3 regions of the Cupriavidus sp. BIC8F genome follow, and region 1 is predicted to be linked to each of the others. Evidence: predicted binding sites of a transcription regulator. Region 1 holds the regulator's gene; each other region holds the start of a gene.
The links. The regulator FNR, encoded in region 1, switches genes on or off when oxygen is low (the NO sensors DNR and NnrR bind a similar motif). The targets are predictions, from matches to a motif close to TTGATNNNNATCAA.

Region 1 (7,649 bases):
TCGACACCTTGCGGTGGATCAGCTTGCCGTTCACGCGGACCTGGTCCGCCGGCAGGATGCGCTGGCCGATATGGGCCGGCAGGCCGTTGACCGAAACGCGGCCCTGCAGGATCAGTTCTTCCATCTCGCGGCGCGAGCCCAGCCCGCCCTCGGCCAGCACCTTGTGCAGCTTGGGCGCGTCGTCGTCGGCCGACAGCTCGCGCACCGGCTTGGCCTTGGTGCGCGGGATGACGGTGTCTTCGGTGTCGTACTGCTCGGAGATCACGAAGCGGAACAGGTCTTCGCTGCTCGCCGCGGTCTTGTCCCCGCCGCCCTGGCCCTTGCGGGGCGCCTGCGGCTTGCCGCCATCCTTGCGGCGGCCCTGCTGCCGCGCGCCGGCGCCCTGCGCGTCGCCCGGCGCCGCCGCCTTGCCTGAGCGCTGGACCGGCTTGCGCTTGCGGCCGGGCTGCTCGGGCTTGTCCGTGCCTTCGGCTCTGGCCGCACGGTCCACCTTGTCGGCCTTGCTGGCGCCCTGGCCGCCCTGGCCGCCCTGGCTACCCTGGCTACCCTGGCCGCCCTCGCCCTGCCCCGTCTTGCGCTTGCCGCGGCCGCGCTGACCACCGCGCGCGCCACCTGCCGCCTGTGCGGCGCCCGGTTCACCGGCATCGGCCTGGCCGCCGGCGCTGGCGCCTTCGGCGCCCTCGCCTCGGTCCTGCGCCTGGCGGCGCGATGCGACCAGGTTCCTCAGCCCGCGGCGCAGCCCCTTGCGGCGGGGCGCGGCTTCGCTGCCCGATCCGGGTTCTGCGGCGCCGGTGTCGGCGGGTGCACCCGCATTGCGGGTGTCTTGCTCAACGGAATCAGACAAGATATTCACTATCGGATGTTGCATGTTGTTCAGTTCGGCACGCGCTCGTCGTGCTCGCTCGGGTGCGGCGGGGTGCCGTTGTCCGGCAAATCGCCCCGCGCCCCGTCCGGATTGGGTGCGGCTGGTTCGGTGGAAGCGGCCTCGGCGGCATCGTCGGCTGCAGCTTGCAGCAGTTGCACATCAAAGCCATCGGCGCCTTGGTCGACCGGTTCGGTCGTCTCGGCTTCGTTTGCGACGGATGCTTCAGCCACATCCGCTGCTTGCGCGGCGGGATCGGCAAATGCCTCCTCGTCGGCGCTGGCCGCCTTGTTTGCAGCCAGGTCTTCAAAATTGATGGCCTGCTGTTCCAGCAGGGTTGCCTGCGCCTGCGCCTGGGCGTCTTCCAGCGGCGGCAGCTCATCCAACGTACGCAGGCCAAGATCGTCCAGGAATGCCTTGGTGGTCGCATACAGCGCGGGCCTGCCCGGCACGTCGCGGTGTCCGATCACCTCGATCCAGCTGCGGTCCTCAAGCTTCTTGACGACTTCCGTGCTGACCGTCACGCCGCGGATTTCCTCGATATCGCCGCGGGTCACTGGCTGGCGGTAGGCAATGATTGCCAGTGTTTCCATCACGGCGCGCGAATATTTTGGCGGCTTTTCGGGATTCAGCCGATCGAGGTATTCACGCATTTCCGGCCGGCTCTGGAAGCGCCAGCCGCTGGCCAGGGCCACCAGTTCCACGCCGCGCGGTCGCCAGTCCTGGCATAGTTCCTCAAGCAGCACGCGGATCGTGTCTGCGCCGACGTCGTCGTCAAACAACCGCCGCAGATCATTGACGCGCAACGGTTCCTGCGCGCAGATCAGCGCCGTCTCGAGGACGATCTTCGCCTCTTGGGTATTCATGTTGATGGTGTGCAGCCTGTCTTTGCACCTGCTCCCGGACGGATCCGGGGCACCGGAGATTTTGGATACAGCGGTGCGAAAGCCACCGCCATCTCATTGCGCAGCTAGCCGGATACCTGCTGCATCCAAGCCGTGCACTTCCCTATCTTTGCATCGAGTTGCCGGGTCGTTCCGGCAGGAGATCGTTCGCGTGCCGTTATGGATCGGCCAGCAAACCTCTTGCGTAGCGCGCCCGCACATATCGGACGTCGCTGTCAGCGAACTGAAGGCCTCGGACGCAAGAAAAACGGGTATCGGGAGCAAGGCCGGCATCGCCAACACCGCAGTGCCAGCCGGACTTTTGAACCAGATCTTTTGAACCGGATGGACTGCGGGGACGGGACGGGCATCGAAAACCTTCCGCTTCCCCTGCCCTGAACGCGCCTTCTGGTAGGAAGGCCGCCTGGCGCTGCTCGCCCGCTGCTTACCGCGACTCATACTATGCCGCGCGATACCGCAATGTTGGCGATTGTATGGCATTCCCGCCCCCGCCTGCAACCATCATCCGTTGCCCGGGCGGCGCCGGCGCCTCAGAACACCAGGCAGAATCCATGCTCAGCCAGCGAATGTGGCAGCAGCACCGCTCGCGCAATGCCAAGGCCGCCGAACGCCATCACCGCCAGGCCGGCCCCAAGGCGCACACCGGGACGTCGCGACAGCGTACGCAAGTAGCCCGACAGGCCGGAAAGCACCAGCAGGTTAGGCAGTGTGCCGAGCCCGAACACGCCCATCACGAGTGCGCCGGAAGCCGCGTTGCCCGCCAGCAGCGCCAGCGTAAGCGCCCCATAGACCATGCCGCACGGCACCAGGCCCCACGCCAGGCCCATGCCATAACGCCGCGCCAGTCCGCCGCGCGCCCGCACAAACGCCGGCATGGCGCCTGCCAGGCCACCCAGCCGCCGCGCCACCGCTGCGCTGGCGCGCGCCGCCATGCGCTCCAGCCAGTTGACAGTAAAAGTATTGCCGCGCAGCAACCGCCAGCCCGACCACAGCAGCATGACGCTGCCCGCCCCGAACAGCCAGCGCTGCACCGGCAGGTAGTCCTGTTTCCACGCCGACGCACCGACCGCGCCTAGCGCGGCACCGAGCAGCATATAGGTCGAGATCCGGCCCAGGTGCATAATCAGCAACTCGCCCAGCCAGGCGGCGCGGCTGGGCATCAGACTGATCGTCGCCATCTCGCCGCGGCGTTGCTCCACGGCCAGCGCCACGCCGCCGCACATGGCGGCGCAGTGGACCCCGCCAAGCAAAGCCAGCAGAAAAACGCTGATCAGCACGCCAAATGTCAATTCTCACTCCCTACCACATCACATCGCACGGTAAAATGTTTTAATCGCGCCCACGCTGCCATTTCTAGCAGGTTCCAATTGCTCACCTCCATTCCCGTTACCGAGATGTCGCCCCGCTGCTCCACCTGTGCCATGGGGCAGCTGTGCCTTCCGGTCGGCATGTCGCAGCAAGACCTCGCCAAGATGGACACGCTGGTGCAGGAACGCATCCGCGTGCACAAGGGTGAAACCCTGTATCGCATGGGCGATCCGCTCACAGCGGTCTATGCCGTGCGCTTTGGCACGCTCAAGACCCACGTCACAACCGAAGACGGCCGCTCGCAAATTACCGGCTTCCACCTGCCCGGCGAAATCGTCGGTCTCGACGGGCTGGGCGAGATGCAGCATGCCTCCGATGCCGCCGCGCTGGAAGATACCGAAGTCTGCGTGGTCCGCATGAGCGAATTGCAGTCCCTCTCGGCAGACCTGCCATCGCTGCAGCAGCAGTTCCTGCGCCTGATGGGCAAGGAAATCACGCACGACCAGCTGATGCTGGTCACGCTGGGCTCGATGCGCGCCGAGGAACGCCTCGCCGCCTTCCTGATCAACCTCTCTGAGCGCCTGTCGGCGCGCGGCTATTCGGCGTCCGAGTTCGTGATGCGCATGAGCCGCGAAGAGATCGGCAGCTACCTGGGCCTGAAGCTCGAAACCGTCAGCCGCCTGTTCTCTCGCTTTGCTGAAGCCGGCCTGATCCAGATTCGCCAGCGCCACGTCAAGCTCGTGGACATCGACGGCATCAAGCAACTCTACAGCCGCTCCTGCTAGGTGGCCAAGGCGCTGCCAGTGCCGCATCCGGCCATGGCAGCGCAGACTTCACGCCAGTCCGCTCATTCCAGTTCGTCGGTATCGCTGAGCCGCGTCGGCATGGTGTAGAGCGTCAGTCCGCTGGACAACGCGCAGAACACCCAGGCCATCAGGAAGCCGATGGTGTAGACCGATTCGCGGGACGCTTCGATCGGCTGACCGAAGAAGTTCAGGTCACCGGGATCCACCACCGAAAACACCGTCGCGGTCGCAAAGCCAGCCATCAGGAACGCCGGCCAGAGTACCCACATCAGCCAGCGCAACCTCATGGCTGCCTCACTGCGGCAGCCTTGGGCTGCGCGGCATCGGCTTTCTCCACCACCAGGCCATGACGCGTTGCACCCTGCACCGGCATGTCCGGATGCGTGGACGCCAGCCAGATCGTCACGCCGCACGCCACCATCGCCACCAGCGGGCCGCTCATCAACAGCCACGGCCACGGCTCCTTCCACCACGGATTGCCTTGCTGACTCATATTGCCCCCTTCATCTTGACGACTACGTCCGCGTCTGCCTAGCTTTACAAATCGCGCGGCACGATGAAACTGGTGGATTGCCGGATTTCGGCCTGCCCCCGCTCCGTGCCTTCGCTCGTCACTGTCACGTTGATCTTGTGCGTGCCCTGCGCCGCGGCCTCGATCGGCACGCGGATCCGGATCGGCAGCAACCGGTTGGATGTCGGCGCCAGCGATTCGGCCTGCTTGTCGTATTCCACCTTCAGGTTCTTCAGCTCTTCGCTGTCGGCGCGCACGCTGATCTTCATCGGCGCTTCGGTGGTGTTGATCAACTGCAGGCGATAGACGTTCTCGATCCAGCGGCCTTCCACTTCACGGCCGAGCGCACCACGGTCGCGGATGATGTCGACCTTCAGCGGCGTGCGCAGCGCGATCGACGCCATGAAGCCGGCCAGCAGCGCTACCCAGATCACGGAATAGATGATGACGCGCGGACGCAGCAGGCGCTTGCGCGATGCCACTGCGGACAAGGCCTTGCGCATCGCGTTTTCCGAGGTGTACCGGATCAGGCCGCGCGGATAGTCCATCTTGTCCATGACCTGGTTGCAGGCGTCGATGCAGGCGCCGCAGCCGATGCAGTCGTACTGCAGGCCGTCACGGATATCGATGCCCGTCGGGCACACCTGCACGCAGATGCTGCAGTTGACGCAGTCGCCAAGCCCCGCCTTGTAGTGGTCGGTCTTGCGCGACCGGCTGCCGCGCGGCTCGCCGCGGCCGACGTCGTAGGTCACGACATAGGTATCGCGATCCACCATCACGCTCTGGAAACGCGCATACGGGCACATGTACTTGCACACCTGCTCGCGCATGAAGCCCGCATTGCCCCAGGTGGCGAACGCGTAAAACAGCATCCAGAACGACTGCCACGGCCCCAGCGACAGGCTGAGCACCTCGCCGCCCAGCCCGCGGATCGGCGCGAAATAGCCGATGAAGGTAAAGCCGGTCCAGAGCGCAATCAGCACCCACAGGAAGTGCTTGGTCGCCTTCAGACGGAACTTGCGCAGGCTCCACGGATCGCCATCGAGCCGGATGCGGGCGATGCGGTCGCCTTCGACCCGCCGCTCGATCCACATGAAGATCTCGGTATAGACCGTCTGCGGACAGGCATAGCCGCAGAACAGCCGCCCCGCGATCGCCGTGAACAGGAACAGCGCCAGCGCCGAGATCACCAGCAGCACCGCCAGGTAGATCACATCCTGCGGCCACAGCACCAGCCCGAAGATGTAGAACTTGCGCGCGCCAAGGTCGAACAGCACGGCCTGGCGGCCATTCCATTGGAGCCAGGGCGTGCCGTAGTAGACCAACTGGGTCAGGATCACCAGCCAGACCCGCCAGCTGGAGAAGGCGCCCGTCACCGAGCGCGGGTAGATCTTGCGGCGGACCTCGTAGAGCGTTTCGTCAGAGGTCTCGCCCGGCGCAGCGGCCGACCGTTGCAGGTCGGCCGCCCGGGCCATTTCTTCTGTCCCGGGTGCGTTCATGGGCATGCTCTCCCGCGAGCCAACAGCGCCCGCTCACATGAGTCGTCGGTCATTGCCCGGCTCCGCTTCCCGTGTTGGACAAACCCCAGATATAGGCCGTCAGCATCCGGATGCGTTCAGGCGTCAGGATCTCCTCATGCGCGGGCATGTGGTTGTTGTGGCCCTTCAGGATGGCGTCGACGATGCTGCCTTCCGAGCTGCCATACAGCCAGACGTTGTCCGACAGATTGGGCGCACCGAGCGCCTGGTTGCCCTTGCCGCCGGCGCCGTGGCATGCCACGCAGGTCGTCTTGAAGGTGCCCTCGCCACGAGACGCACGGATCGGGTCCGACGACAGCCCCGACAGCGAGCGCACGTATTGCGCCACGTCGCCCGCCTGCTTGGCGTCGATGGTCGCGGCAAACGGCGGCATCACGCCATTCCGGCCCTTGGTGATGGTCTGCTGGATGATGTCGGGTTCGCCGCCATAGAGCCAGTCGTTGTCCGTCAGGTTCGGGAAGCCGCGGCTGCCGCGCGCGTCCGAGCCATGGCACTGTGCGCAGTAGTTCAGGAACAGGCGCTGGCCGATCTCGCGCGCCTGCGGATCCGCCGCCACCTGCCTGACGTCCATCTTCAGGTACTTGGCGTAGATCTCGTTCTGCATCTTCTCCTGCGCCGCGCGGTGTGCGGCAAGTTCGCCCTGCGTGGAGAACTTCAGCACGCCGGCATACGAACCCAGCCCCGGGTACAGCACCAGGTAGGCCAGGCTGAAGATGCAGGCCAGCAGGAACATCCACATCCACCAGCGCGGCAGCGGGTTGTTCAGCTCGCGCAGGTCACCGTCCCAGACATGGCCGGTGTCTTCAGTGCCGCCGGCGGTCTTGGTGACCTTGCGTTGCGAGAACAGCAGCCACACGCACCAGACGATGCCGACGAGCGCGATGGCGGCGATGTAATAACTCCAGAATTCGGAAATGAAATCGCTCATGGCTAGGTGTTCCGGCTCGATGTTGTCGTAGTTTCGTCAGGCAGCGCGAACGGCAGCATGGCGGATTCCCGGTTGGCGGCCTGCCGGCCGGCGGACCAGGCCCACCAGCAGATCCCCAGGAAGACGACCATCGACACGACGGTCGCAATGGCAGTGATCATGGCCATGGCTTACTCCTTGGGTGCCGCGGCCGCGGCGGAATCCACGCGGACGTTGCGGCGGTTGGTGCCCAGGCCTTGCAGGTAGGCAACCAGCGCATCCTCTTCGGTCCTGCCCTTGAGCTCGTCCGGTGCCTTGGCGATCTCGGCATCCGTGTACGGCACGCCCAGGCGCACCAGCGCGCGCATGCGGGCCTGGATATCGTTGGTGGGCAGCTCGGCCTTTTCCAGCCACGGGTACGATGGCATCACCGATTCCGGCACCACATCGCGCGGATTGCGCAAGTGGATGCGCTGCCAGTCATCCGAGTAGCGCCCGCCCACGCGCGCCAGGTCGGGACCGGTGCGTTTGGAGCCCCACAGGAACGGGTGGTCGTAGACCGACTCGCCCGCCGTGGAGAAGTGGCCGTAGCGCTCGGTCTCGGCCTGCAGCGTGCGCACTTGCTGCGAGTGGCAGCCGACGCAGCCTTCACGGATATAGATATCGCGGCCCATCAGCCGCAGCGGCGAATACGGGGTAATGCCCGGATCCGGCTCGGTGGTGGAGTGCTGGAAGAACAGCGGCACGATCTGGACCAGACCCGCAATGCTGACCACGAGGATCGTGCAGATGATCAGCCAGCCGATGTTCTT
Region 2 (7,649 bases), on a different contig from region 1:
CTGCCGGACGCGCACCAACCACGAGCGGCCCTCGGCCCCCCTCCTCCAGGCACGATGAACCGTTACACCAGCACACTCAGCCAGGCTGCCGATGCGTCCCGCATCGCTGCCCGCGCTCGCGTGCTGGCTGCCCTGGCATCGGGCCGCGCCCTGCGCGCTTCCTCGCTACTGCTAAGCCTATCGATCGGTTGCCGGGCCTAGTGCCCCGTGGCAGTTCGGCAGCCTTTCGCCACCCTTTTTCCGTTTTTCTTTTTTCACTTCCCTTAGCGAGGAAGGAGACCCCGTATGCTCGGCAATCCCGCCACCAAGTACCAGCCCGCCGCCACCGTCGACATCCCTGACCGCGCCTGGCCCGGCCGCACTATCACGCGCGCACCGCGCTGGATGAGCACTGACCTGCGCGACGGCAACCAGGCCCTGATCGAGCCGATGAACCCGGCACGCAAGCTGCGCTTCTTCGAGCAGCTGGTGAAGATCGGCCTGAAGGAAATCGAAGTGGCGTTCCCCGCGGCCTCGCAGACCGATTTCGACTTCGTGCGCATGCTGATCGAAGAGCAGCGCATCCCCGACGACGTCAGCATCGTGGTGCTGACGCAATCGCGCGAAGACCTGATCCGCCGCACCGTCGAGTCCGTGCGCGGCGCAGCGCGGGCCACGGTGCATCTGTACAACCCGATCGCACCGGCCTGGCGGCGCATTGTCTTCAATGCCTCGCGTGAAGAGATCAAGGAAGTCGCGGTCTCGGGCACGCGCCTGATCAAGGCGCTGACCGATACCATGCCTGGGACGGCATGGACCTATGAGTATTCGCCCGAGACTTTCAGCCTGGCCGAGCTCGACTTCTCGCTGGAAGTCAGCGATGCTGTCTCTGCCGCCTGGCAAGCCGGGCCGGACCGGCCGATGATCCTGAACCTGCCGACCACGGTCGAATGCAGCACGCCCAATGTGTTCGCCGACCAGATCGAATGGATGCACCGCCGCCTGGCACGGCGCGAACACATCGCGCTGTCAGTGCACCCGCACAACGACCGCGGCACCGCGGTGGCGGCCGCGGAACTGGCGCTGATGGCGGGCGCGGACCGCGTCGAAGGCTGCCTGTTCGGCAACGGCGAGCGCACCGGCAATGTCGACCTGGTGACGCTGGCGCTCAACCTCTATACGCAGGGCGTGGCGCCCGGACTGGACTTCTCCGATATCGACGCGGTGCGCCAGTGCGTGGAGCACTGCAACCAGCTGCCGGTGCATCCGCGCCATCCATATGTGGGCGACCTGGTGTTCACCGCGTTCTCGGGCTCGCACCAGGATGCGATCCGCAAGGGCTTTGCGCAGCAGCAGCCGGACGGCATCTGGGAAGTGCCCTACCTGCCGATCGACCCGGCCGACCTCGGCCGCAGCTATGACGCGGTGATCCGCGTCAACAGCCAGTCCGGCAAGGGCGGCATGGCCTATCTGCTGGAGCAGGTGCATGGCATTTACATGCCGCGCCGCCTGCAGATCGAATTCAGCCGCGCGGTGCAGGCCATGACCGATGACACCGGGCTCGAGGCGAGCGCCGAGGATCTTTATGGGCTGTTCCGGCGCGAGTACCTGGCGCAGGAAACACCGCTGCGCTATGTATCGCACCAGCTGGTGTCTGACAGCGGCGGCGCCACGGAGATCGAAGTGCAGATGGTGCGCGACGGCAAGCCGTGCAGCGTGCGCGGCACCGGCAACGGGCCCATCGACGCCTTCGTCAATGCGCTGGACTTGCCGGTACGCGTGATGGACTACCACGAGCATGCGATGACCGCCGGCGCGGATGCGCGCGCGGCCTGCTATGTGGAAGTGCGTGTGGGCGATTCGCCGACAGGGTTCGGCGCCGGCATCGACGCCAACCTGGTCACGGCCTCGCTGCGCGCGGTGATCTCGGGCGTGAACCGGCACCTGCAGGCCGGCTTTGGCGTGGCCCAGGCCCCGCAGTCCGCAGAGGCCGCCGAGGCCTGACACCGCAAGCCGCCGCAAGAAAACCGGTGTGCCCCGCCCCCACGGGGCACACCCGGAAAGACGCCCTTGCGGACGCCCACGACATGCTCGGTGCCGATCCGCACACGCTGCAGGCGTGCTCGGATCCTTCGCACAGCGTAAGGGGCAGCATCGCACCGCGCCACGAATAATTCCGCATGTGTTTAGAAGCGTCGGTGCAGCTGGCACCGCGGCGCCTTCCTCGCTGTAGCGCCTGCGCGACGCGGCCAGCCCCGTTCCCTGCTACTTGTTTTGGGTCAAGGCCCAGCCCGGCCTGCTCGGCCAAACTGGATCCGGATTTGATACCAGACCAAGCAGAACCTCATGAAAACACTCTCTCTTCGCACCCGGGTCACCTGTTCCGCCATCGCCGCCTGCGCCATGCTGGGCGCCTTCGCCACCCCTGCCGCCGCCGCGGACGATGCCCAGGGCAACTGGATGGTGCGCCTGCGCGGCACCTATCTCGACATGGCCAAGAGCTCCGACCCCGTCGGCGGCGTCGGCCCGTCGGACCGCATTACGGTCAACAACAAGTGGATTCCCGAGTTCGACGTCACCTACTTCTTCACGCCGAACATCGCCGCCGAACTGGTGCTGACCGTGCCGCAGAAGCAGAACGTCTACCTGGACGGCAACAAGGTCGGCACCTTCAAGCATCTGCCGCCGACGCTGCTGGTGCAGTACCACTTCATCCCCAACGGCACCTTCCGCCCGTATATCGGCGCGGGCCTGAACTTCACCCGCATCTGGGGCGAGAACATTGCCAACAACGCGCTGCAGCTCGATAGCTGGAGCGTAGGCCCGGCGCTGCAGATCGGCATGGACTACAAGCTGACCAAGAACTGGTTCCTGAACGCCGACATCAAGAAGATCTGGCTGTCGAGCGATGTGAAGGCGGGGGATGTGAAGGTATCGAAGGTGAACCTGGATCCGTGGCTGTTCAGCATGGGGGTGGGGTATCGCTTCTGATCCTGCAGTGCCATGCAAAAGGCCGGCGCCAATCAGGCGCCGGCCTTTTGCTTTTCCGGATGAGCGAGGGTGCGGACCTACCGGAACGCCGGCTCATCAAAGCTGCGCAGCTTGCGCGAATGCAGCTGCTCCACCCCGTTCTCACGCAGGATGCGGATCGCCTCCAGCCCGATGGTCATATGCTGGCTGACGCGCTGGCGATAGAAGGCGTTGGCCATGCCGCGCAGCTTGAGCTCGCCATGCAGCGGCTTGTCCGACACGCATAGCAACGTGCCATAGGGCACCCGCAGCCGGAAGCCGTTGGCCGCCACCGCCGCGCTTTCCATATCGATGGCAATCGCGCGCGACTGGTTGAAGCGCGCATACAGCGACTTGGACTTCAGTTCCCAGTTGCGGTCATCGGTCGAGACCACCGTGCCGGTACGCATGCGGGTCTTCATCTCGTTGCCGGACAGCCCGGTCACGCGCGCCACGGCCTCCTGCAGGGCCACCTGGATCTCGGCGATCGGCGGCACCGGCACCCACGGCGGCAGGTCGTGGTCGAGCACGTGGTCGTCGCGCACATAGGCGTGCGCCAGCACGTAGTCGCCCAGCTGCTGCGAGCGGCGCAGGCCGCCGCAGTGGCCCACCATCAGCCAGCAATGCGGGCGCAGCACGGCCAGGTGGTCGGTCATGGTCTTGGCGTTGGACGGCCCCACGCCGATATTGACCAGCGTCACCCCCAGCTTGTCTTCGCGCACCAGGTGGTAGGCCGGCATCTGCGGCAGCGCGCGCGGGCGCGAGGCGTCGTCGGGTTCCGCGCCGCCCAGTTCCTGCATCACGTCGCCGGGCTCGACAAAGCGGGTGTAGCCGCCGCCGTCGCTGCTGGCCATCAGGCCCCGGCCCAGCTCGACAAACTCGTCGACATAGCGCTGGTAGTTGGTGAACAGCACGAAGCGCTGGAAATGCTGCGGTGCCGTGCCGGTGTAGTGGTACAGCCGCTGCAGGGCCAGGTCCACGCGCTCGGCCGGGAACAACGAGAGCGGCCAGGCCTCGCCCGGGATCGGCTCATAGGTGCCGTTGGCGATGCCGTCGTCGATGCGGCTCAGCTCGGGCAGCACGAACGATGCCTCCAGCTCGCGCGCCTGGGTGTAGCTGATGTCGGTGGTCGAAGCCTCGATCACGAACGGCAGCGGGATCGGGCGCCGGCTCAGTCCCACCACCACCGGCACGCGGTGATAGCGCATCAGCCGCTCGATCTGGTCGCGGTAGTAGTCCGCCAGCAGGTCGGGGCGGGTAACGGTGGTGCCATACACGCCCGGGTAGGCTACCGTGCCCCATGACGGCCGGCTGTCGGTGACCATGGTCTCGATGTTGACCGAGATGCCCAGGTACGGATAGCACGCATGCGCGGCCGAGGGCAGCGGCTTGCCGCTGGCGAAGGCATCGAAGCGCGCGCGCACGGCGCCGACCGAAGCTTCGTAGATGTCGCGGATGCGCGCGATCGCCGCATCCGCGTCGGTGAACTCGGCAAGCTGGTCGGCCGGATGTGCGGAGGAAAAGACGGGGGCGTTCATGGAGGCCATGATACCGCGCCGGCGCGCCGGCGTGAGCAGCACCCGACCCCGCCGGAAGCCAAATTGACGCGCCCGCGCCCGCTCGCTACACTCCGCCAATTGCGCGGCACGGGTTCCCGTGCCGTTCTCGACTCGCGGCGCCCCTAGTGGCAGGGGCGGCGAGGGGCCGTACACGCTTTACTGGGAGAGCCGCCGATGGAAATCCGTAACCTGTTGCCCGACGACATCGAGGCAGCCAGACAACTACTGATCGCCAACGGCTGGGCCCACCGGGTGGGCGGCCCGGAGAAATTCGCACGGCTGGTGGCCAACTCCCAACGGGTGGTCGTGGCGGTGGAGCACGGCGAGATCGTCGGCTTTGCCCGCGCGCTGTGCGACGACGTCTGCGACGGCTTCCTGTCGATGGTTGCCGTCGCGCCCAGCCACCGCCGGCGCGGCATCGGCCGCGCCCTGGTGCGGCACATCGTGGGCAACGACCCCGACATCACCTGGATGCTGCGCGCGGCGCGTTCCTCCGAAGCCGCATTCTTCGGCCAGCTCGGCTTTACGCCGTCGATGGTGGCAATGGAGCGGCGCCGGCCCTGATCCGCCAGCACCCCAGGCGCAGCGTCAGCGTGCGCCCATCTTGCGCCGGAACTCCTCGGCCGTACCCACCTGCCGGAACAGCGGCCCGCCCGGTGCGAAGCGATCCGCGCTCGCCAGCGGCCCCACCACCACCGGTTCGAATCCCGCATCGCGCACCAGCTGCGCGGCCACGTCGAGCGCGGCCTTGTCGTCGCCGGCGATGGGCACCGCCACCAGGCCGCCCGCCCGGTGATGCTCGCTGGCAAACTGCGACGCCCCCATGAAGTTGAAGGCCCGCACCACGCGCGCGCCGCGCAGGTAGCGCGCGGTGGTGATGCCGATGCCGTTACGCCTGGCCTCCTCGGTGATCGGGCCATCGCGGTGCTCATAGGCGTTGGTGGCGTCGAGCACGATCTTGCCCCGCCAGGCATCGGCATGGTCGCGGCTGAGCTGCGGCAGCGCGCCATAGGGCGTGGCCAGGAACAGCACGTCGGAGAACGCAATGGCCTCGGCCACGGTGCCGGCGCGCGCCAGCGTACCCAATTCTTCGACCAGCGGCTTGAGTGTCTCCGGGTGCCGCGACGAGAACAGGACCGGGTGTCCGGCCTTGACCCACAGCCCGCCCACGGTGCCGCCGATGTGGCCCGAGCCGATCACGCCGATGCGCTGCGCGCCGGCCTTGCGGCCGGCCGCCGGGCCAGGCTAGGCGCGCACGGCGCGCGGCACGGGCGCGGCCAGCACCAGGGCCGCGGCGCCGGCGCCAAGCCAGCGGCGGCGGGCAGGATCGAAGCGGGATGCCCTGGCGTTCATCGCAAATCCTCCGCAGTGGACACGACCATCCGTCCCGTATGTCATACGGGCCGCTGGGATGACTCTAGGCGAAAAAGCGACAGCCCGGCGTGGTCGGCTAGCGGTCGTTGCGGATCGGCCCGAATTCGGCCGGCACCCACACATACCCGGCCACATCGCGACGCACATGGCCAAGGCCCGGGAAGGGCATATGCGCGCCCCCCACCCACAGCCGGCCCTTGGCGGCATCGGCCAGGATGCGCTGGCGCGTGATCACCGCCTGTTGGCTGTCCACGTCAAACTCGATCGCCACCTGCGGGCGGCGGAACTGCACCGCATGGCTGTGCACGATGTCGCCCCACAGCAGCAGGCTGTCCTTGCCCGAGGTGAACAGGTAGCCACTGTGGCCCGGAGTGTGGCCATTGGCCGGCACCGCGCGCACACCGGGAACGGGCTCGACACCGGCGCCGCCGTTGAAGGGTCGGAAGCGCTGCGCCGCCTGGTACGGCGCGACCGCGGCGCGCGCCATGGCGAACAGGCCCTGCGCCTCCTTCGGCGCGGCGGCGGCATTGGCTTCGCTGAGCCAGTAGTCGGCATCTGCCTTGTCGACATAGACGATTGCGTTCGGGAACGCCGCCTTGCCGTTGGTGGCCAGGCCGCAGGCGTGGTCGCCGTGCAGGTGGGTCAGCAGCACGGTATCGATCTGTTCCGGCGCGTAGCCCGCCGCGCGCAGGTTTTCGCCGATGCGCCCGAGGGTGGGCCCGAAGCAGGCTGCCGCGCCCGTATCGACCAGCACCAGGTGGCTGCCGGTATGGATCAGGTAGGCGTTGACCGCGGTCTGCATGCCCGGCGTCGATTCGACGAACATCCGCGCCAGCAGGCTCTGCACCTCGCGCGCGCTGGTGTACTTGAGGATCTTCGGGTCCAGGTCGATATAGCCGTCATCGAGCGCCGTGACCTCGAGCTGGCCGACCATCATGCGGTAGTAGCCCGGCACCTGGGTCTTCTGCTGCGCCGGCGGCGTGGTGGTCTGCGCGGTGGCGATGGCGGGAAGCACGACGGTCCCCATGGTGACGGCGATGGCGGCACGCAATACGGCCTGGCGCAGCACCGGGCGACGGCCCGGACGTAAGGTTGCATGGCACACCACGGACTGCTGCTTCATATCCTGTTCCTGTTCTGGTTGGTGTTGTCGAGGAGAAGACCGGAGCCGCAGGCGCGCGGCCAGGACATATCTTAGCCGGCCCTTGTCCATCAAGGCCGGAAGCACCAAAGCGTACCTACTTCTGCGTAAAAAACGGGGCCGTTTGGCCCCGTTTTCCATGCATGGGAGCTTGCGCTGCCCCGCGTTCACTCCGGCTGGATATTCGCCGCCTTGATGATGCGCCCCCACTTGCCAGACTCCTGCAACTGGAACTTCGCCAGTTCCGCAGGCGTGCTGGTGAACACCTCCGTGCCGGTCGACTTGTAGAAGCCGGCCGCGGTATCGCCGCGCGCGGCCTTGACCATCATCGCATTGAGCTTCGCCACCACCGGCTGCGGCGTGCCGGCGGGCGCATAGGCCGCGAACCAGTAGCTCATCTCGTAGCCCTTGACGCCGGCTTCGTCGATGGTGGGCACGTCCGGCGCCAGCGGCGAGCGCGTCTTGCCCGACACCCCCAGCGCGCGCAGCTTGCCGCTCTTGACCTGCGGCAGCCCGGTGGCCGTGTCCGTGATCATCATCTGGATCTGGTTGCCGAGCAGGTCGGTGATGGCCAGCGGGTTGCTCTT
Region 3 (7,649 bases), 2.0 Mb from region 1:
GCGAGTTGGTGGCCGGGCTGCGGTAGCCGGAAATGACCTGGAACGGCTGGTCGGTGCCAAGCTCGCGGCGGACCTGGAACAGCAGGTCGAACAGCTGCGGGTCGATCATGCCGACCTTGCCGGAGTAGTGGTCGCGCAGGAAGCCGTTGAGCGTGGTCAGCGCGTCGGGCACGAAGCGGTCGCCAACGGCATAGACCAACGACACGCGTTCGCCAGTGTGGGTGTGGTCGAATGCCAGGGTGCGGGCGTCCGGCAGGCCTGCCAGGGCCTGGTTTGCAAGCAGGCTGGCCAGCGCCTGACGCGGCGCCAGCGGCATCAGGCCCGCGGCAAGGGCCAGGCCTCCGGCGGTATGAAGAAAGCGGCGGCGTGCCTTGCGCGTCGCATCAGTCATGGTACTTCCTCTGAATGTGCCGGTGGCGCCTCAGTGGGTGGTGCCGGAGGCGCTTGCAATAGCTGGTTGCTGGGACCGTCCGTTGCGTTGCCGCAGTGCCTTGTCCAGCAATTTGTCGTGACCGTAGATGTCAGGCAAGAAGGATACACGACCATCGCCGCGCGCAATGGCCGTGCCATAGGCCAGCACCACCGGCAAGGGCTGCTGCAGGCGCACCGTATTGGACTTGCCACGCGTCATCGCTTCGCGGATCCGGGTCTCGTTCCAGTCCGGCATATCCTGCAACACGAACTGGGCCAATGCTACTGGGGCTTCCACGCGGATGCAGCCGTGGCTGAAGTCGCGCCGGTCGCGCTTGAACAGCTGCGGCGAGGGCGTGTGGTGCAGGTAGATGTTCTCGTTGTTGGGAAACATGAACTTGATATCGCCCAGCGCGTTCAGCGGGCCCGGCCGCTGGCGGATGCGCATGCGGCCGTTCAGCACGGCGTCGAGATTCTCGTCGGACAGCGTGGTCACGGCCTTGCCGTCGCCGCTGACGAACTCCAGGCCCTGCCGGTTGAAGTAGGCCGGATCGCTGCGCAGGCGCGGCACGGTCTCGCGGCGCGCGATCGAGGGCGGGATGTTCCAGTACGGACTGAACTCGATGTAGCGCATATCCTCCTCGAACAGCGGCGTGCGCGTATCCAGTGCCTTGCCGACGATCACCTTCATCTCGAGCTTGATGTCGAGCTTGCCGTCGCGGATCTCATAGGCGCGCAGCATGAACTCCGGCACATTCACCACGATCATGCGCGGACCGTCCAGCGGCGTCCAGCGCAGCCGCTCCATGGTCAGTTCGATTTGCCGCACACGGCTGGCGATGGGCAGGTTGAGTTGTGCCAGCGTGCCCGCGCCGATCACGCCGTCGGCCTCCAGGCCGTGGCGCGCCTGGAACGCCTTGACGCCGCCGACCAGGGCGCCTTCGTAGCGGGCCGGCGCCTGGGTGCCGGCGGGCAGGTCGCCCAGCGCAACCAGGCGTGCAGTCAGCGCCGCGGCCCCGGCCCAGGGCTGGCCCGGGGTCAGCTTGCTCGCCGGCAAGGGTGGCAGCGGCTGCCCCCAGGCCGGCTGCTTCGCGATCTCGCGATACCGCGCCAGGGCCTCCCGCAGCGTGCCGTAGAGCGGGAAGGTAGGCGCTGCCTGGCGGATGGCGTCGGGCAGCCGCTGCTGCGTGACGGCATCGCGCAGCCAGACGGTGGCATCAAAGGGCCGTTCCGCCTGCGGGGCAAAGTTGGCATGGACCGCGCGCGGGTTGACGCGTCCGCCGTGCAGGTCTGCCAGCATCCGCTCCATCGCGGCGCTCAGCGCGGCATCCACGCGTGCGGCCGCGTCCGGCGGCAGGGCTGGCCCGCTGGCGGCCTGGACCACGGCCTGGCGCAAGGCGTCGGCATCGTAGTCGCGCGGATCGAGGCCGTCGGCCGCGGCCGCAGCCAGCGCATCGACGGCCTGGCGGGCCGCCGGCACCGGACGGCCCTGCGCAAACCACATCGGTTCATTGGCGAAGGCAGGCGCGGCCAGGCACGCGGCGGCACAGGCAAGCACTACAGCGCCCAGGCGGCGCGCGGCGGCATTCAGGGGCGGAGGCATCGGGCGGAAAGCTCGGATTCGTCACACACGCCCACAGTCTACCCGCGATGGCGGCATGGTGCGGCAAGCCGCCCGGGGTGCGCGTCACCATACCAGCTGATGCCGGCGCGCGTAGTCCACCATTTCGACCAGGGAGCCGACATTGAGCTTGGCCATGATGTTGGCCTTGTGGGTGCTGACCGTCTTGCTGCTGATCAGCAGTTGCTCCGCGATCGACTTGTTGGAATGGCCGCGCGCCAGGTATTGCAGGACGGTGATTTCGCGGTTGCTCAGCCGCGCAAAGCCCGATTCCCGCTGCTCGCCGATCTGGCGCACGGTCTCCAGCGTATGCATGGGAAATACCATGTAGCCGCTCAGCACGCCGCGCACCGCGTGCATCACCTCGGCCAGCCCACGCTGCTTGACCACAAAGCCATGGGCGCCGGCGCGCAGCGCCCGCACCGACGCCAGCGTGGCGTCACTGTCAGACAGTACCAGCAAGGGCACGGCGGGCAGCGTCGCCGAGACGCGCCGGACAAAGTCGATGCCGGGACTGCCGAAGCGCTCGACATCGACCAGCACCAGCCCCGGCCGGTGCTCGCGGACCAGCCGGAACGCTTCCCGCATGCCATCCGTTTCCAGTACTTCACTGGCGCCCAGCTCAGCGCAGAGTTCAGCGGACAGCGTGGCGCGGAACTGGGAAGGTACGTCGACGATCAGCGCGAGATGCAATTTGAGGCTCCTTAACGACTGGCATGGCTTGGCCTGGTGCCAAGGTTAAGGGGCCGGAGAGGTCCTGACGCGCCGAATCCTCGCTGCGCAGATGCAGCAGAATCTGCATCAGAGTCAGTCTTTTCTGCGTCGCGCTGTTTTCGTATCGATGCCGCGGTCGGCGTTACCCGTTGGCAGCGTCGAGGACTTCAGTCAGCTTGCGGCTGGCATCCAGCGCCGCGGGGAACCCGCAGTAGACCGCGCTGTGCACCATCAGCTCGCGCAGTTCCTGCGGCGTAACGCCGTTGGCGAGCGCGCCGCGCAGGTGCCCGGCCAGCTCCTGCGGCCGGTTCAGCGCAATCAGCATCGACACCGTGGCCAGGCTGCGCTGCTTGCGGTCCAGGCCGTCGCGGGTCCAGACCGTGCCCCAGGCGAACTCCGTCACCAGTTGCTGCAGGCTGGTGTCGCCCTGCTGCGCGGCGGCGTCCAGCGCGCGCCGGACGTGCTCGGAGCCGAGCACTTCGGTGCGCACGTCAAGACCGGCCTCGAAGGCCGGCGTGGGGGTATAGGCTGGAGGTTGGCTCGGTTCGGCCATGGCTTGGGTCTCCGGTTTGGGTGGATGCCGCATGGTAGCCGAACCGATCAGGCAGATTCGAGTGGCCGCAGCACCAGTGCCGCGGCCCCAGGTCATTCCGTGCCGGCGGGCAGGAAGCGCGGCGCCGGCGCCGAACGCGGCACCTCGCGCTCGCCCTGCTGGTACAGCCGATACGTGCCGCGTGCCTGGTTGTGCGGATGGCGCGCGGCCTCGTCCAGGGTCAGCACGCGCGCAAAGCACACGTCGGTGCCGCCCAGCACCGACTCCCAGTGGGTGCTGGGCTTGCCTGCGATGCAGGCGGCAATGCGCGCCTTCACCGCGGGCCACTGGGCGCGGTCATACTGCGCGGCGGGGTCGATGTCGGTCAGTTCGAGCCGCTCGAGCAGCTCGCGGTAGAACTGCGGCTCAAGCGCGCCCAGCGTGATGGCGCGGCCGTCGGCACAAGGGAAGACGTCATAGAACGGCGAATCGTGGAAGGGGCTGGGTTGCGGGCCGCCCAATGTGCCGGCTGCGCGCGACACCTGCACCAGCGAGCCCAGCATGGCAACGATATCGGTGATGGCCGCGTCCACCACGCAGCCCTCGCCGCTGGCGCGCGCGCTCAGGATGGCGCTGGTGATGCCGAATGCCAGGCCAAGCGCGCCGGTGGCATCGCCCACCACGGTCGGCGGCACCATCGGCAGTGAGCCTTCGCGCGCGGCCATCGACAAGAGGCCGGTCAGCGCGATGTAGTTGAGGTCGTGGCCGGCGCTCTGCGACAGCGGGCCGGTCTGGCCCCAGCCGGTCATGCGGCCGTAGACCAGGCGCGGATTGCGTGCATGGCACACCTTCGGGCCCAGGCCGAGGCGCTCCATCGCGCCCGGGCGCAGCCCTTCGATCAGCGCGTCGGCGCCGGCCACCAGGTCCAGCGCGGCGGCCACGTCTTGCGGCGACTTCAGGTTCAGTTGCACCACGCGCTTGCCGTGCTCCAGCTCCATCTCGGGCGGCACGGGCTGGCCGCGCAGGATGCGGCGGGCATCCGGCGCGACCGGGCGGGTCACCAGCGTGACTTCGGCGCCCAGGCCGGCCAGCATCGCGCCGCACAACGGGCCGGGGCCGATGCCTTCGAATTCCACTACTTTGATTCCGCGCAGGGGCAGCAGGTTGCCACGCTCACTCATGATCGTTCGTCTCCGCAATCGCCGCCCGCCCGCGCCATGGCCGGGGGCAGCTTGTATTGAATAGGTATGGGATGGGCCGTGCCTGCGGCAGCACGGGCGTGCCAATGCCTGCCGCGGGGCTCGGGAGCATGCTACGCGCCGCCGCGTTGACGGGGCAATGGCCAAATGCTTCAGCCGGATTGACGGAATCCGTCAACCGGCCGGCTATCGCACGGCGGGATAGGATAAATCCGATCCGACTTGATCTAAATCGGGTCCTGGCAGGACACTAGGTGCCATGATGGTTCCAGTGGCGGTGCCGCCTCATGGCGCACCGCCTGCCGACAGCCCCCATCCAGGAGATTCCCAACATGACCAATATCGTGCTCGCCACCGACGGCTCGGCCTTCAGCGACGCCGCAGCCCGTTTTATCGCCGAAGGCAAGCTGCTGCAGAGCGGCTTCACCGTGCATGTCGTGCATGTGGCGCCGGAAGTGAGCGGCCAGGTGCGCGCCTTTGTCAGCAAGGAGACCATCGACGACTGGCACAAGGAGGCCAGCGACAAGGCCATGGCGGCGGTCTGCGACATCCTGTCCGCAGCCAAGGTGCCGTTCGAGCGGCACCCGCTGCACGGCTTCGCGCCGGAGCGCATCGTCGCCTGTGCGCGCTCGGTCGACGCCGCGGCCATCGTGATGGGCACGCATGGCCGGGGTTCGTTCTTCGATGCGGTGATCGGTTCGGTCGCGGGCCGCGTGCTGGCGCAGGCCGAGTGCCCGGTGCTGCTGGTCAAGGCGCCGGAAAAGAAGAGCTGAGCAAAGCAGCCGAATACCGGCGCCCTGGCGGCGCCGTCCGGTAGACCTCAGGCGCCCCACAGGGGCGCTTCGTCCATCAGCGCCACCTGTTCGCGCAGCTCCAGGATGCGGTCCTGCCAGTAGCGCGCCGTGCCGAACCACGGGAACGCGGCCGGAAAGGCCGGGTCGGCCCAGCGGCTGGCCAGCCAGGCGCTGTAGTGCAACAGCCGCAGCGTGCGCAGCGCTTCCACCAGCCACAGTTCGCGCGGCTGGAATTCCGCGAAGTCTTCATAGCCGGCAACGATGTCGGCCAGCTGGTCCTGCATGGCCGCGCGGTCGCCCTCGAGCAGCATCCAGATGTCCTGGATCGCCGGCGCCATGCGGCTGTCGTCGAAATCCACGAAGTGCGGGCCCGGCGCGCCATGGGTGCCGCCGCGCGCGTCGTCCTCGTCGATCCACAGCACGTTGCCGCGATGGCAGTCGCCGTGGGTGCGCAGCAGGCGCACCTCGCCGGCGCGCTCATAGCAGCGGCGCACGCCGTCCAGCGCCAGGTCCGTCACCGATTGCCACGCGGGCAGCAGCTCGGCGGGAATACAGCCGCTGGCAAGCAGCCAGTCGCGCGGAGCAACGCCGAAGGTTTCCAGATCCAGCGCCGGGCGCGCCTGGTAGGGCTGCGTCGCCCCCAGCGCGTGGATGCGGCCGATAAAGCGGCCGAGCCAGGTCAGCGTATCGGAACGGTCCAGCGCGGGCTCGCGGCCGCCGCAGCGGGGGAATACCGCGAAGCGAAAGCCGGCGTGATGCAGCAGCGTGCCGGCCTCGCCCGGTGCCAGCACCATGGCCGGCACGGCCGGGATCTCGGCATCGGCCAGCTGCTGCACGAAGGCGTGTTCTTCCAGGATGGCCGCGTCGGTCCAGCGGCCCGGACGGTAGAACTTGGCGATGACGGGCGGGGCATCCTCGATGCCCAGCTGCCAGACGCGGTTCTCATAGCTGTTGAGCGCCAGCAGGCGCCCGTCGGGGCGCAGGCCGGCGCCTTCCAGCGCGTCCAGCATCAGCTCCGGCGTCAGGCCGGCGTAGGGAACGCCGGGGTCGGCCGGAGCGTCGGACGCGTGCATGGTGTCAGCCCTGATCCGCTCAGCGCGCCGGCTTGCGGTTGCCGCCGAGCAGCGCGGCCTGCGGCGCCGGACGGCGATTGCGCGCAGGTGCCGGGGCCGCGTCGTGCGGCTGGCGCGCGGGTTGCGCCGCGGTCCGTTGCTGGCGCGCCGGCTCCTGGCCGTCGCGGCGCGGTGCGGGATTGCGCGCGCCGCCGGCGGGCTGGCCGCCACGGTTGCCGTTGGCGGCACCATTGCCGCGCTGGCCGCCTTCGGCAGCGCGCGTGCGCGGCTGGCCGCCCTGGGCTTGCCGCGGCGCAGCCTGCGCTTCGCGCGCCGGGCGCTGGCGCTGGGCGCCCTCGCCTTCGTTGCCGGCCGGACGCGCCTGGGCGCGTCCGCGGCCCTGGCCTTGTCCTTGCCCCTGGCCACCACCGCCACGCTGTTGGCGGCCCTTCTGGATCGGCTCGGGCGCGATGCTCGGGTCGACCTCGAAGCCCGGCAACACGGTCTGTTCGAGCTTGCGCTTGATCAGGCGTTCGATATCGCGCAGCAGCGCAATCTCATCCACGCAGACCAGCGAGATCGCTTCGCCCTCGGCGCCGGCGCGGCCGGTGCGGCCGATACGGTGCACATAGTCCTCGGGCACGTTGGGCAAGTCGAAGTTGACCACGTGCGGCAGCTGGTCGATGTCGATGCCGCGCGCGGCGATATCGGTTGCCACCAGCAGCCGCAGCGTGCCGGACTTGAATTCCGACAGCGCGCGCGTGCGCGCCGACTGGCTCTTGTTGCCATGGATCGCCAGTGCCGACAGGCCGTCCTTGGTCAGTTGCTCGGCCAGGCGGTTGGCGCCGTGCTTGGTGCGCGTAAACACCAGCACCTGGTGCCAGTCATGCTGGCGCACCAGGTGGGCCAGCAGTTCACGCTTGCGCTCGCGGTCCACCGGGTAGACGCGCTGGTCCACGGTCTCGGCCGTGGTATTGCGCCGCGCCACCTCGATCGAGGCGGGGTTGTTCAGCAGGCGGTCTGCCAGCGCGCGGATATCGTCCGAGAACGTCGCCGAGAACAGCAGGTTCTGGCGCTTGGCCGGCAGCACGTTGAGGATCTTGCGGATATCGTGGATGAAGCCCATGTCGAGCATGCGGTCGGCTTCATCGAGCACCAGCAGTTCCACCTGCGACAGGTCGATGGTGCGCTGGGACACGTGGTCCAGCAGGCGGCCGGGAGTGGCCACGACGATCTCGACGCCGCGCTTGAGCTGTTCGATCTGCGGATTGATGCCGACACCGCCGAACATCACCATGGAGCGCAGGCGCAGGTACTTGCCATAGT

Region 2: the regulator FNR is predicted to act here: its motif matches at 2,249-2,262, upstream of RS901_RS21120 (OmpW/AlkL family protein).
Region 3: the regulator FNR is predicted to act here: its motif matches at 4,700-4,713, upstream of RS901_RS09000 (universal stress protein).

Annotation. Positions count from the first base shown of each region.
Region 1 covers NZ_CP136094.1:3,906,814-3,914,462, forward strand. The annotation lists gene rluB (23S rRNA pseudouridine(2605) synthase RluB) at 1-868, opposite strand, end outside; gene scpB (SMC-Scp complex subunit ScpB) at 874-1,728, opposite strand; gene RS901_RS18230 (sulfite exporter TauE/SafE family protein) at 2,298-3,056, opposite strand; gene fnr (fumarate/nitrate reduction transcriptional regulator Fnr) at 3,135-3,860, shown strand; gene RS901_RS18240 (hypothetical protein) at 3,923-4,168, opposite strand; gene RS901_RS18245 (hypothetical protein) at 4,165-4,374, opposite strand; gene ccoG (cytochrome c oxidase accessory protein CcoG) at 4,419-5,891, opposite strand; gene ccoP (cytochrome-c oxidase, cbb3-type subunit III) at 5,941-6,858, opposite strand; gene RS901_RS18260 (cbb3-type cytochrome oxidase subunit 3) at 6,861-7,025, opposite strand; gene ccoO (cytochrome-c oxidase, cbb3-type subunit II) at 7,029-7,649, opposite strand, start outside.
Region 2 covers NZ_CP136095.1:199,376-207,024, forward strand. The annotation lists gene leuA (2-isopropylmalate synthase) at 286-1,983, shown strand; gene RS901_RS21120 (OmpW/AlkL family protein) at 2,326-2,970, shown strand; gene RS901_RS21125 (AMP nucleosidase) at 3,048-4,535, opposite strand; gene RS901_RS21130 (GNAT family N-acetyltransferase) at 4,722-5,111, shown strand; gene RS901_RS21135 (NADPH-dependent F420 reductase) at 5,136-5,753, opposite strand; gene RS901_RS21140 (MBL fold metallo-hydrolase) at 5,998-7,044, opposite strand; gene RS901_RS21145 (Bug family tripartite tricarboxylate transporter substrate binding protein) at 7,230-7,649, opposite strand, start outside.
Region 3 covers NZ_CP136094.1:1,906,922-1,914,570, reverse strand. The annotation lists gene RS901_RS09025 (YcbK family protein) at 1-391, opposite strand, end outside; gene RS901_RS09020 (L,D-transpeptidase family protein) at 422-2,014, opposite strand; gene RS901_RS09015 (LuxR C-terminal-related transcriptional regulator) at 2,099-2,725, opposite strand; gene RS901_RS09010 (carboxymuconolactone decarboxylase family protein) at 2,889-3,299, opposite strand; gene RS901_RS09005 (CaiB/BaiF CoA-transferase family protein) at 3,392-4,459, opposite strand; gene RS901_RS09000 (universal stress protein) at 4,810-5,250, shown strand; gene RS901_RS08995 (serine/threonine protein kinase) at 5,298-6,344, opposite strand; gene RS901_RS08990 (DEAD/DEAH box helicase) at 6,364-7,649, opposite strand, start outside.